DNA from 2 places in the Nonomuraea fuscirosea genome. Region 2 is predicted to be linked to the other one. Evidence: predicted binding sites of a transcription regulator. Region 2 holds the regulator's gene; the other holds the start of a gene.
The links. The regulator HrcA, encoded in region 2, represses chaperone genes, less so after heat shock. The targets are predictions, from matches to a motif close to TTGGCACTCTCNNNNNGAGAGTGCCAA.
Positions count from the first base shown of each region.

Region 1 (6,816 bases), 1.6 Mb from region 2:
GCGCAGCGGTGGGGTTGGTCCGGTTCAACTGAAAGAGCGAGAACGCGGGTGACCGCATTAAGGGGGAGAACTCCCGCCCGCCAACCTTAGCCCTTCGATCAAGGTCCGTCAGGGCCGAAGTGAAAGATCGCCGTTAACGCGCGGATGACTGAGATTGGGGGTTCAGGCAGGTGAGAGGGGTTTGCAGAGAAGAACCGATGGTTTGTCGAGAATGCGGGTCAAGATGACGACGGCGGAGTTGTCGCCTTTGAGGCGTAGGTCGGTGCGGAGGCGTTCGATGTCGACGGCGGAGCCCCGTTTTTTGATGGTGACATTGCCGATTTGTCGCTCACGGAGTAGCGCGCGGAGTTTTTTCAGAGAGAACGGAAGAATGTCCTCTATTTCGTATCTGGTGGCCCATGGGGTGTCCACCGGATCGTCCGCGGTGATGTAGGCGATCAGCGGGTCGAGCAGCCTGCCGCCGACCAGCTCGGACACCTCGGCGACGAGATGGGCGCGGACGGCGGCGCCGTCGGGCTCGTAGACGTACCGGCCGGCCGGGCCCACCGGCGCGGCGGTGGCTTCGGTGCCGGGGGCGGTGAGGGCGTGGCCGCCGGGCAGCAGGGTGGCGCGCCGGCCGCCGCCCTGGCCGGTCCAGATCGTGGCCTCCTTGACCTCGCCCTTGTACGAGACCCACTCGGTCTGCGCGCCCTCGGGGATGAACTCGTACGGGATGCCGGGCGCGACCTTGACGCAGGCCAGGCGGGCGCGCGAGATCAGGTCGAGCACCACGGGCCAGGGCGGGGAGTAGGCCATGGGATCGAACGTCCTGCCCCTGCCGGTCCGCCTGGCCGGGTCGGCGAACAGCACGTCGTACGCCTCCGGCCTGATCTCCGCCGCGTCGCCCACGCGCACCGTCACCCGGTCGGCCACGCCGAGCGCGCGGGCGTTGGCCGCGGCCACGGCGACGGTCAGCGGGTCGGTGTCGACGGCGGTCACGGCGCAGCCGGCGCGGGCCAGCGCGAGCAGGTCACCGCCGATGCCGCAGCAGGCGTCCGCCACCGCGGGAGCGGCCGACGGTTCGATCATCCTCATGAGGCGGCGGGCGCGGTGCTCGGCGACCTCCGCCCTGGTGGACTGCTCCAGGCCATGGGGCGTGAAATACATCACGGTCGCATCCCGGCCGAACTTGGCCTTCGCCCGTTCCCTGAGCCCCGCCTGGGTGAGCGCGGCGGAGGTGAGGGCGGCGTCATACGTCCTGCGCAGCGCGGTCGCGGCGGCGACCGGGTCGGCGCCGGCGAGCTCCCCGGCCCGCGCCAACGCCTCCTGGCCGCGCGGGGTCAGCAACTCGGTGAAGGCGTCGAGGTCCACGTCGTCCGACGTTAGCGCCACGGCGTACCCGGATCGTCCCGCGAGCCGCTGCCCGTCCTGCTGCCCATGCGGCATGGGCAGCAGGACAGCGGACGGATGGCATGGGCGGGATGGGGGTATTCGTCCACGTGGAAGACTTGACGAAGGCCAGGCTTTGACGCCTGATCGCTCAGAGCAGACGCGTTCGTGTTGACTGTCAAGCCCCTCTTGCATATGTTTCGTGTTGGCACTCTCCCCTTGAGAGTGCCAACGTGCGACGAGGCAGGTCTGACACCCGCGACGGCAGGCCCAGCTGGTCGCCTCTTCTGATCATTCAAATCTGAAGGGGAGGTCCGATCGTGACGACCGCCACCAAGGTTCCCGTTAAGCCGCTCGGCGACCGCATTGTGGTTCAGCCGCTTGAGGCCGAGCAGACCACCGCTTCCGGCCTGGTCATCCCTGACACCGCCAAGGAGAAGCCGCAGGAGGGCAAGGTCCTCGCGGTGGGCCCGGGCAACTGGGACGAGGACGGCGACAAGCGGATTCCGCTCGACGTCTCTGAGGGCGACATCGTCCTCTACAGCAAGTACGGCGGCACCGAGGTCAAGTACGGCGGCGAGGAGTACCTCGTGCTCTCCGCCCGCGATGTTCTCGCGATCATCGAGAAGTAGCCGGATGTGTCGAGCCCCGGGCGCTCTTGAGGGCGGCCGGGGCTTTCGACGCTAGGAGAGGACTTTCAGTTATGGCGAAGATCCTGGAGTTCAACGAGGATGCCCGCCGCGCGCTCGAGCGCGGTGTGAACGCCCTCGCGGACGCCGTGAAGGTAACCCTCGGCCCCCGTGGCCGCAACGTCGTCATCGACAAGAAGTTCGGTGCGCCGACGATCACGAACGACGGTGTGACCATCGCTCGTGAGATCGAGCTGGAAGAGCGCTACGAAAACCTCGGCGCCCAGCTCGCCAAGGAAGTGGCCACCAAGACCAACGACATCGCGGGCGACGGCACCACCACCGCGACCGTCCTGGCCCAGGCCATGGTCCGCGAGGGCCTGCGCAACGTGGCCGCCGGCGCCTCGCCGCTGTCGCTCAAGCGCGGCATCGACAAGGCCGCCAAGGAGATCAGCGACAAGCTGCTCGCCAGCGCCCGTGAGGTCGGTGACAAGAAGGAGATCGCCAACGTCGCGACGATCTCCGCCCAGGACGCCAAGATCGGCGAGCTGATCGCCGAGGCGTTCGACAAGGTGGGCAAGGACGGTGTCCTCACCGTCGAAGAGTCCAACGCCATGGGCATGGAGCTCGAGTTCACCGAGGGCATGCAGTTCGACAAGGGCTACCTGTCGGCCTACATGGTGACCGACCCCGAGCGGATGGAAGCCGTCCTCGAGGACGCCTACATCCTGCTCACCCAGGGCAAGATCGCCTCCATCGCGGACTTCCTGCCGCTGCTGGAGCAGATCGCCCAGACCAAGAAGCCGCTGCTCGTGGTCGCCGAGGACGTCGAGGGCGAGGCCCTGGCCGTCCTGGTCACCAACAAGATCCGCGGCACCTTCACCTCCGTGGCCGTCAAGGCCCCGGGCTTCGGTGACCGCCGCAAGGCGATGCTGCAGGACATGGCCATCCTCACCGGCGGCCAGGTCGTCAGCGAGGAGGTCGGCCTCAAGCTGGAGCACGTCGGTCTCGAGGTGCTCGGCACGGCCCGCCGCGTCGTCGTCACCAAGGACGCCACGACCATCGTCGACGGCGCCGGCGACGCGCAGGCCATCGAGGACCGCGTCAAGGAGATCAAGATTGCCATCGAGCAGTCCGACTCCGACTGGGACCGTGAGAAGCTGCAGGAGCGCCTGGCCAAGCTCGCCGGCGGTGTGTGCGTGCTGCGTGTCGGCGCCGCCACCGAGGTGGAGCTGAAGGAGAAGAAGCACCGCCTCGAGGACGCGATCTCCGCGACGCGCGCCGCGATCGAGGAGGGCATCGTCTCCGGCGGTGGCTCCGCGCTCATCCACGTCTCCAAGGACCTCGACGACCTCGGTCTGACGGGCGACGAGGCCACCGGTGTCGGCGTCGTGCGCCGCGCCCTGGTGGAGCCCGCCCGCTGGATCGCCGAGAACGCCGGTCTCGAGGGTTACGTGGTGACGCACAAGGTGGCCGAGCTGAAGGCCGGCGAGGGCTTCAACGCCGCCACCGGCGAATACGGCAACCTGCTCGACCAGGGCGTCATCGACCCGGTCAAGGTCACGCGCTCGGCCGTGCAGAACGCGGCGTCGATCGCGGGCATGCTGCTCACCACCGAGGCGCTCGTGGTGGACAAGCCCGAGGAGGAGGCCCCGGCCGCCGGCCAGGGTCACGGTCACGGCCACGGCCACTGACCCACGCCCGACCGTTTCACGGCCCGTCCCCACTGGGGGTGCGGGCCGTGACGCGTTTTTGGAGTGTGGGGGGCCGTGCGGGCCGGGAGGCGTCAGCGAAGTGCTGGGCGGTGTGTGGGCTGTGGCGCGTTTCTGGAGCGCCGGGCGACATGCGGGCGTGAGGCGTTCCTCGACATCCCGGCGGCGTGTGAGCAGGTCGTACGCTGGGCGCTGACTCGACGTGGGGAGGGCGGCGCGGATGCAGTACCGGCGGGCTGTGGAGCGGTTGCGGATGCTCGCGGAGGCGTGCGAGCAGACCCGGCGCGTGCCGGCGGACGAGCCGTTCCTGCGGGAGGCGTACGTCTTCGGTGACCTGCTGGGGGGAGCCGACCCGATCGAGGCGATCGAGGTCGTCTTCGTGCTTAATCTGCCGTCCGAGGACGTGTCGTGGGGCTCCCACCCACCCGGCACAGCCTGGCTGGTGGACTTCCTGCACCTGGACAAGGGCGGGATCGCGTACTGGTGGCGCTCCCACCGGGATCCGGTGGCCAACCATCGCATTCACGAGCCCGTCCGGTTCTGGTCGCTGGCCGGGATCGAGACCGAGGTGCTGGAGGCGCTGGCTGAGCGTAGGTTCTCGTCGGCCCGCCAGCAGACGACCGCCGCCCGCAGGCCGCCGGCCCAGGTGGAAGCCGAGCTGAAGACGACCCTGGACCACCTGAGATCGGTCCACGCGGCGTACTGGGACCGGCAATGGCGCCGCGCACACCGGGGACTGAGCCGCTACCCGGAGCACCACCTGTGGGAGGCGGTGCAGGGCTACCTCGAACTCCTCGACGAGCAGGACGAGCAGCGGGACGGCCAGCACGACGAGCACAGGCAGCTCGACGAGCGCCACAAGCACGAAGGACGCGCCGGGAACGAAGGACGCGACGAGCGTGCCGAGCCCGACGAGCGTGACAAGCGCGCCGGGCCCGACGAAGGCTGAGAACGTCACAAGGACGCCACCACACCGCGAGCGGCCCGGTCGCAACCCGAGTGAGCGTGGTGCGGGCGATGACCGAGCGGCGGCCTGCCACAGCAGCGGCCCAGTCCGACAGCCCAACCAAGCCCGGCCGTCCAGCCCGGCCAGGCCCAGCCCGGCCCGGTCAGGCAGCGCAGCCTGGGCCCAGCCCAGCTGCTCAGCTTAGTCCGGCCGGTCAGCCCGGCAGTCCATGCACCCCTGAGTCCGGCTGGGTGCCCCAAACCTCGGGGCGCGGGGCCGTACTTTCGCGGTTCTGGAGTCGGAGGCGTGAGCCGTAGCGGGTGGGGCTGGAATGTGGGCCGGGTGGGGAAGGGTCCGATGTTTGCCGGCGTGGGTGGGGTCGGGGGCGGGATTCGGGTGGGGGAGTTTCGGGGGGTGGAGGGGTGGGTTGGGGGTAATTGGGGGAAAAGGTGGAAAGTTGGAGTAAACCGAGCATGGGCGATAAGCGTCTGTGGCGTGACAAATGTCGTGCATTCCGGGTTATCGGGTGAAATATTATGTCAGTATTAAGGCTTAGTGTGGTCGTGCGATTACTGACAGTTATCGTCGCTTCAATGTGACCAATCCGTAGCCGTTCGCTATGACGACAGGCAGGATCAGTGCGGGCATCATGCCTATCGTGAGCGAGGGAAGCGTCGCCGACGCCAAAATTGGGGTAAGGCTCGCGTCGAGACTTCCGGCACGGACGGATGACTCCGACCTTAGGGAACTGACGAGCCTCGCCGTGCAGGGGGATCGCAGTGCGATCGAATCTCTGCTCGGTGAGTTGCGTCCGATGGTGGTGCGGTATTGCCGCGCCAGGCTGGGCAGGGTTTCAGGGCAATATCACATTGCCGATGACGTAGCCCAGGAGGTGTGCATCGCGGTGTTGTCCGCGCTGCCGCGATACCGCGACATGGGGCGGCCTTTCGCGTCGTTCGTGTTCGGGATCGCCTCGCACAAGGTGGCCGACGCGCTGCGGAGCTCGGTGCGCTCCGCGGTGCCGACCCAGGATCTGCCCGACGGGCCCGACGACGGGCCGGGGCCAGAGGAGACGGTGGTCCGCTACATCGAGGTGGAGCACGCCCGGCGGTTACTGGCCAGGCTTCCCGACAATCAGCGCGAGTTGCTGCTGCTGCGGGTGGTGTCGGGGTTGTCGGCCGAGGAGACCGGTAATGTACTCGGTATGTCACCGGGTGCGGTCCGCGTCGCCCAGCATCGGGCGCTGGCCAGGTTGAGGCAGATGGCCGAGCTGGAGTCGGCTTGACGCCTGAGGACGAGACCGACGCGCTGCTCGACGCGCTCGGTCGTGGACAGTCGCCTGAATCAGGCGATCCAGCGGCGCGGTTGCTGGCCGCGCTGCTCGAGGACGTCGGTCAGCGGCGCTCCTCCGTGTCGATGACGCCGTCGACGTAGCCTCTGGCGTAGTCCCAGCTGACGTAGTCGGCGGGGTCAGGGTGGAAGGCCGGCTCGTGCACCTGCGGCTGGCCTTTCTCGATCATCTGCTTCAGGTTGCCGCGCAGCAGCTCCCAGTCGAAGAAGTGCTGCTCGCCGCATTCCGGGCAGTCGAGTACGAGCCCCAGAACCCCCTGCGGTTCGAGCAGGGAGCGGAAGACCTCGACGTCGGCGAGGTCGGTGATGGCCTCGTCGCGTTCGGCCGCCGTCAGTGGCTCGGCGTCGTCGAGTGCGCCCATCGCTGAGGAAGGGTCGTTCGGATCGTCCGCGAACGGATCGCGGGGGACGTCTTCCAGCACCTTCCCACCATATGACCGAAGCGGCCCCAGCGGTGGGCTTTACCTCAGCCATCCGCGTCTGGCGGCCTCCACACCTGCGTGGAAGCGGGATTGAGCGCCCAACTCGGTCATGGCCTCGGCGAATCTGGCGCGTACGGTGCGTACCGACACGCCGAGTTGCCGGGCGATCGAGTCGTCGCACATGCCCTGGGCGGCCAGCCGCAGCACCTGGACCATGGCGTCGCTCCGGCCGCTCCAGGGGAGGGGCAGCGCGCGGGCCCACAGCTCGTCGAACAGCGAGCTGAGCATGCCGACCACGACGGACGTGCGGACCAGGTAGAAGTTGTAGGCGTGGTCGGGCAGGTTGCCGCCCCAGTACGCGGGCAGGCCCGCGACCTCGGTGCCGGCCG
Region 1 is NZ_CP109074.1:9,231,376-9,238,191, reverse strand. It holds gene OIE67_RS41960 (class I SAM-dependent methyltransferase) at 163-1,350, opposite strand; gene groES (co-chaperone GroES) at 1,689-2,000, shown strand; gene groL (chaperonin GroEL) at 2,072-3,691, shown strand; gene OIE67_RS41945 (DUF7711 family protein) at 3,930-4,658, shown strand; gene OIE67_RS41940 (sigma-70 family RNA polymerase sigma factor) at 5,305-5,940, shown strand; gene OIE67_RS41935 (DUF5319 domain-containing protein) at 6,050-6,427, opposite strand; gene OIE67_RS41930 (helix-turn-helix transcriptional regulator) at 6,467-6,816, opposite strand, start outside.
Region 1: groES (co-chaperone GroES) is a predicted target of HrcA. The motif match lies at 1,574-1,600, and genes of this name have one in related genera.

Region 2 (6,816 bases):
ACGATGGCGGGCAGGTCGTCCACGCCTTCGAGGTATTCGACCACGACTCCCTCGACCCGCAGGTCGTGGCCCCAGATCTTCTCGACGAGGGCGGCGTCGTGGACGCCTTCCACGTAGATCCGGCTCTGCCTGGCGACCCTGGCCCGCAGCCCCTCCACCGCGACGGAGCCCGAGGCGCTGCGCCGGGGCGCGGCGGGGGCGGCGGCGGGGCGTACCAAGGTCACGGGCTTGCCCTCCAGCAGGAAGGCGGCGGGCGCCAGCGGGAACAGGCGGCGTTTGCCGAACCGGTCCTCCAGCGTGACGGCCTCCTTGTCGCAGGCCACCACGGCGCCGCAGAAGCCGCTGTCGGCGTCCTCGACGACCAGATCCATCTCGGCGGGCACCTTGGGGATCTTCCCCTTGCCCGGCCGACGCCAGTTTCCCGCCAGAACATCGCCCTCGTACACACGGGGACCGTAGCAAATCACCCGCTGACCGCAAGGCGCTTGCGCGCGCCGCTACGGCGGACCAGGACGACGACCGTGCCGGCGACGGCGGCCAGCAGGCCCGCGCCGGGCAGCAGGAACAGCCCCGCCAGCCCGCCGGTGACGCCGCCCAGACTGGACAGGAGGTCGCGGCCCACGCCGTAGCGGACGGTGGCCTGCTCCTGGTTGGTGCAGGTGAGCTGGTAGTCGCCCTTGGCCGGCGCGTTGATCACGAGGATCTCCTGCCAGGTCGTGTCGTTCCAGGTGACACTCTGGTTCCCCGCGACCTTGGCGAGCCTGGCCTGGCCGGGGCCGCCGGAGATGGCGCAGTCGTAGGAGATGCGGGCGGCGCTGGCGACGTACACGGCGGGTTTGTCGGCCGGATCGACCGTCACCGTGACGCTCTCGCCGGACTCGAACGTCTTCGTCGGCGCCATGTCCGTCACGCTGCTCACCAGGCCGCCGCCGAACAGAGCCACGCCCGCCACCGCGCACGCCAGGAACACGCCCCAGGCGGCGGCGAGCCACCACAGGCTGGGTTTTATGGCTTTGGAGTCGATTCGTGGTGGAAATTGGGCCTGTTGGCCGTATTGTCCGTACTGAGGTGGCGGGCCGAACTGGGTGGGCTCACCGTACTGCGGCGGCTGCCCGTGGGGTGGAGGCTTTCCGTACTGGGGCGGCTGCCCCTGCGGCGGTTGCCCGTACGGTGACTGTCCGTAGGGTTGTGAGCCGGGTTGCGGCCCGTACTGAGGAGGTTGCGGCTGACCGTGGTGGGGCCCCTGCTCAGACGGGGGGCCGTACGGCCGGGGCTGAGAATCGTCGGTCATGCTGGCCAGTCTGAGGCCTGTCGCTCACACCACGCCAGCAGCAGGATGGGACCCGCTGTTATCGCACCTTGTGGGCGAGAGCCGTACACTTGGCACTCGGGAACACAGAGTGCTAGACACCGCGTTCCTGAAAGAGACAGAGGCAGGAGGTGAGCACGTGCTCGACGAACGGAAGCTGGCTGTGCTCAGGGCCATTGTCGAAGACTACGTGTCCACCAACGAACCGGTGGGCTCCAAGGCGCTCGCCGAGCGTCACAACCTGAAGGTCTCCCCGGCCACGGTCAGAAACGACATGGCCGCGCTGGAGGAGGAGGGTTACATCACCCAGCCGCACACCAGCGCGGGCCGCGTGCCGACGGACAAGGGCTACCGCCTGTTCGTCGACCGGCTCTCGCAGGTGAAGCCGCTGTCCGGAGCCGAGCGCAGGGCCATCGAGACGTTCCTGGCCGGCGCGGTCGACCTCGACGACGTGGTCACCCGCACCGTCCGGCTGCTCGCGCAGCTGACCCGGCAGGTCGCGGTCGTGCAATATCCGACGCTGACCCGTTCGACGGTCAGGCACGTCGAGCTGGTCCCGCTGAGCGACCGGCGGGTCATGCTGGTGCTGATCACCAACACCGGCCGCGTCGAGCAGCGCGTGGTCGAGCTGCCCGAGGTGGTGGAGGACGCCCGCATCGCGCATCTGCGCGCCGTGCTCAACTCCTGCCTCGACGGCTGCGGCCTGAGCAGTGTGCCCGACCTGGTCGCCGACCTGCCCGAGCGGCTGCCCCTCGAAGACCGGCCCGTGGTGGCCACGGTCCTGTCGGTCCTGCTCGAGACGCTGGTCGAGCGGCACGACGAGAAGATCGTGTTCGCCGGCGCGGCCAACCTCGCCGGCGCCGACTTCACCACCGGCCTGCGCGACGTGCTGGAGGCGCTGGAGGAGCAGGTCGTCCTCATGCGGCTGCTCGGCGAGACAACCTCAGACACCCCGTCCGCGCTCACCGTGCGCATCGGCGCGGAAAACCCCTACCTGCGGGGGACATCCATCGTCGCGACCGGATACGGTTCTGGCGACAACCAACTGGCCCGGCTCGGCGTACTCGGGCCGACCAGGATGGATTATCCCGTGACGATGGGCGCCGTACGCGCGGTGGCACGCTACGTCAGCCAGATACTGGCTGCATCATAAGAGGTCGATAAGTGGCAAACAGCGACTACTACGCCACCCTCGGGGTGCGCCGTGACGCGAGTCAGGACGAGATCAAGAAGGCGTACCGCCGACTCGCCCGTGAGCTGCACCCCGACGTGAACCCCGATCCTGAGACCCAGGAGCGGTTCAAGGAGATCACGCAGGCCTACGAGGTGCTCTCCGACCCCAACAAGCGCCAGATGTACGACCTGGGTGGCGACCCCTTCGGCGGTGCGGGAGCGGGCGCGGGCGCCGCGGGCGGGTTCGGCGCGGGCTTCCCGTTCAGCGACATCATGGACGCCTTCTTCGGCACGGCGGCCGGCGCCCGCGGGCCGCGCTCACGCGCCCGCAGGGGTCGCAACGCCACCATCCGGGTGGAGCTCGACCTGCGCGAGACGGCGTTCGGCACCACCCGCGAGCTGGCCGTCGACACGGCCGTGGTGTGCGAGGTGTGCCACGGCGCCGGCGCCGCGCAGGGTACCCACCCCGACACCTGTGACATGTGCAACGGGCGCGGTGAGATCTCCCAGGTCACCCGCTCCTTCCTGGGCCAGGTCATGACCTCGCGGCCGTGCCCTCAGTGCGGTGGTTTCGGGACGATCATCCGCCACCCCTGCCAGGAGTGCTCCGGCGACGGCCGGGTCCGCACCCGCCGTACGATCAAGGTCCGCATCCCCGCCGGCGTCGAGGACGGCACGCACATCCAGCTCGCCGGCGAGGGCGAGGTCGGCCCGGGCGGCGGCCCGCCGGGAGACCTCTTCCTGGAGATCGTCGAGCGCCCCCACGAGATCTTCGAACGGCGCGGCGACGACCTCCACTGCACCGTGCAGATCCCGATGACGGCCGCCGCGCTCGGCACCGTGCTGGCGGTGGAGACGCTCGACGGCTCCGAGGAGATCGACGTCCGCCCCGGCACCCAGTCCGGCCAGGTCATCACCATGTACGGCCGGGGCGTGCAGCGCCTCAACGAGTCCGGCAGGGGCGACCTGCTCATCCACGTCAACGTCGAGACGCCGACCCGGCTCGACACCGCCCAGGAAGAACTGCTCCGCGAGCTGTCCAGGCAGCGGGGTGAGGAGCGCCCGCCTGGCAAGTTCGCACCGGGTCAGCAGGGTTTTTTCTCCCGCCTGCGTGACGCCTTCAACGGCCGTTGACGGCGCCCGTCTTCCTGGCCGAGGCGCTCGACGGCCCCGGGCTGACGCTCGACGGGCCCGAAGGGCGGCACGCCGCCTCCGTACGACGGCTGCGCGCGGGTGAGCGGGTCGATCTGACCGACGGCGCCGGCACGGTGGCCGAGTGCGTCGTACGCGAGACGCTGAAGGACGCGCTCAGGCTCGACGTGCTGCGCCGCTACCGGGTCGAGGCGCCCGCGCCCCGGCTCGTCGTCGTCCAGGGGCTGCCCAAGGGCGACAGAGGTGAGCTCGCGGTCGAGATGATGACCGAGGCCGGCGTGGACGTGATCGTCCCGTGGGCGGCCGCGCGGAGCATCACCCAATGGAAGGGCGACAAGGTCGCCAAGGCGCTCGGCCGGTGGCGGGCCACGGCCCGTGAGGCGGGCAAGCAGGCCCGCCGCTTCCACCTGCCCGAGGTGACCGACCTGGCCACGACGGCGCAGGTCGAACGGCTGCTCACCGGGGCGGCCCTCGGCCTGGTGCTGCACGAGGAGGCGGCCGAGCCGCTGTCGAAGGTGACACTGCCCGTGAGCGGCGACATCGTGATGGTCGTGGGGCCCGAGGGAGGCGTCTCGGAGGACGAGATCGCCCGGTTCGGGGCGGCTGGGGCGGCGCCGGTGCTGCTGGGGCCGACGGTCCTGCGCACGTCCACGGCGGGGGTCGCGGCGGCGGCCGTCCTGCTGAGCCGTACCGGACGCTGGTGAGGCGCGAGAGCCGCACAGGCCGTGAGAACCGCTCAGGCGTGAGAACCGCTCAGGCGTGAGAACCGCTCAGGTTGCGAGAGCTGCTCAGGCCGTGAGAACCGCTCAGGCTGTGAGGGTGTGACCGCGACGGTGCGGTGGTGAAGGTGTGACCGCGACGGTGCGGTCGTGAGGGTGTGCGGGGGCCGGCTGAGCCGGGTCAGGGCACCGTGGTGTCGGAGGTGTCCTGGAGCGGGCTGGCCAGGTCCGCGGGTGTCTCCATCGCGTCGTCGGTCGGCGGGCACTCCTCAGGCGGGCACGCCGTGGGCGCCACGCTCGTCTCCTCCATCGTCGGCGTCGGTGTCGGCGATGGTGACAGCGTAGGACAGTCGGCAGGAGGCTCGGTCTGCTCGGCCAGGGTCGAGGGGCAGTCGGTCGGCGTCGGGCTGGGCGACGGGGACGGCCTGCTGGTCGACTCGGCCTTGCGGCTGGTGCGCGGGGTCGGCGGCTTGGAGGTCTCGGGGATCACGACCGCGGGCGGGTCGGTGGTCCGCTCCGGCGGGGGAGGCTGTAGGGAGCGGGTGGTGGAGGAGTTGGAAGGAGCCTCGGAGGTCGTCTCGTTGTCGATGGGGGCGGCCGGAATCTGGTCGATGATCTGCGAGCGCAACGAGGGAACGGCCATCACGATCGTTCCCGCCACCAGCAGGGCGCTGGCGGCGGCCGCGCCCGCTCGCCACCAGAACAGATTGCGCACTCCACGCCGCTCGATGCGGCCACGGATGATCTCCAGTCCTTCCGGCGAGGGTACGACCGCGTCCGCCTCCGCGCGGAGCGCACGGCGCAAGAGGTCGCCGTACTCGTCGGGGGGATGGGTCATGACATTTTCTCCAGGACCGATCGCAACGCGGCCATACCACGTGCCGTGTGGCTCTTGACCGCGCCCTTGCTGATGCCCATGGCGTGAGCGATCTCAGCTTCGGACAGATCACCGTAGTAGCGTAGAACCAGTGCTTCTCTCTGTCGGGTCGGCAGGGCTCGTAACGCCTCGATGACGGCGGAGCGTTCCAGCTCGCCGATCGCGCCGTTCTCGGCGCTCGGAGCGTCAGGCAGGCCCTTGGGGGCGTATTTCTCGACGACCGCGCGGTGACGCAGCACGGACCGGGACCGGTTGACGACGGATTGACGCAGGTAGGCGAGTGCTTTGTCGGGGTCACGCAGTCTGCGCCAGGCGCCATGGATGGCGACGAACGCATCCTGCACGACTTCCTCGGCTGTTGCAATGTCGCGCACCAGCAACACGGCGAGACGCACCAACGACCGGAAGTGCGCGCTGTACAGCGCCGTCACGGCCATGTCGGCATCCCACCCGACCTGCACCGCCCCCATCGACCTGTCGGCCAGGAGGGTTTCGGTGGTCACATCAGTGGGACGCGCGGCCTTCCCAGAGGGTTTACGCTCTTCCGGTTCTTGAGGTTTCCCCGGTTCCTTAGGGTGCATTACCCAGTCGTGTCCTCGCCAGGTGGCGCTCGCCCGACCCTGAATCGTCTTCTTTTAGCTGTAGTGTCGCACACTCACCCTAACCTCGTTGATCTTCCTACGCACGACACAGCTGATTACCGATTCGCAACGGACTTGCTGACGGTGGGCTCTCGGTAGGGTGATCGGGTGAGCGATTGCCTCTTCTGCAAAATCGTCGCCAACGAGATTCCCGCTGAGATCGTCTACGAAACCGGCCGGACCCTCGCCTTCCGCGACGTGAATCCGCAGGCTCCCACGCACGTTCTCGTCATCCCGAAGGAGCATCACGCCGACGCCGCGGCGCTGGCCGCGGCCGACGACGGGCTGGCCGACGAGGTGCTGAAGTCCGCGCACGAGGTGGCCGTGCTGGACGGGGTGTCCGGGAGCGGCTATCGCATCGTGTTCAACACCGGGGCGGGCGCCGGGCAGACGGTCTTCCACGTCCACGCCCACGTCCTGGGCGGGCGCGATCTGGGCTGGCCGCCCGGATAACGGACACCTCCGGCCTGACGCGGTGATATTGGCGCGAGCAATCGGCCAGGTCCCGGCTACGATGGGGCGGAGAAGCACACCTGAAAGAGACCGGGAGGCATCAGGCCGCTGGCCTGCCCATGTCCGAACTACACGAATCCCGACGCACAGCACCTCCTTCGCGGACTCAGGCGAAGGTGCTGATTCCGGACGAATACCCGATGGTCAGCCTCCTGGGCTCCCGTGACGAGCTGCTCCGCGTCATCGAGGGCGCCTTCAGGGCCGACATCCACGTGCGTGGCAACGAGATCACCGTCACCGGCAGCCCCGACGAGAGCGGCACCGTGGTGCGCCTCTTCGAGGAGCTCGTCGAGGTCCTGCGCAGCGGCGGCGAGCTCACCCCCGACGCGGTCGAGCGCAGCATCGCCATGCTGCGCATGACCTCCGACCGTCCCGCCGAGGTGCTCTCCCTCGACATCCTCTCCTCGCGCGGCCGTACCATCCGGCCCAAGA
Region 2 is NZ_CP109074.1:7,665,279-7,672,094, reverse strand. It holds gene OIE67_RS34890 (DUF3097 domain-containing protein) at 1-446, opposite strand, end outside; gene OIE67_RS34885 (hypothetical protein) at 464-943, opposite strand; gene hrcA (heat-inducible transcriptional repressor HrcA) at 1,449-2,462, shown strand; gene dnaJ (molecular chaperone DnaJ) at 2,474-3,616, shown strand; gene OIE67_RS34870 (16S rRNA (uracil(1498)-N(3))-methyltransferase) at 3,613-4,338, shown strand; gene OIE67_RS34865 (hypothetical protein) at 4,535-5,191, opposite strand; gene OIE67_RS34860 (SigE family RNA polymerase sigma factor) at 5,188-5,700, opposite strand; gene OIE67_RS34855 (histidine triad nucleotide-binding protein) at 5,980-6,324, shown strand; gene OIE67_RS34850 (PhoH family protein) at 6,444-6,816, shown strand, end outside.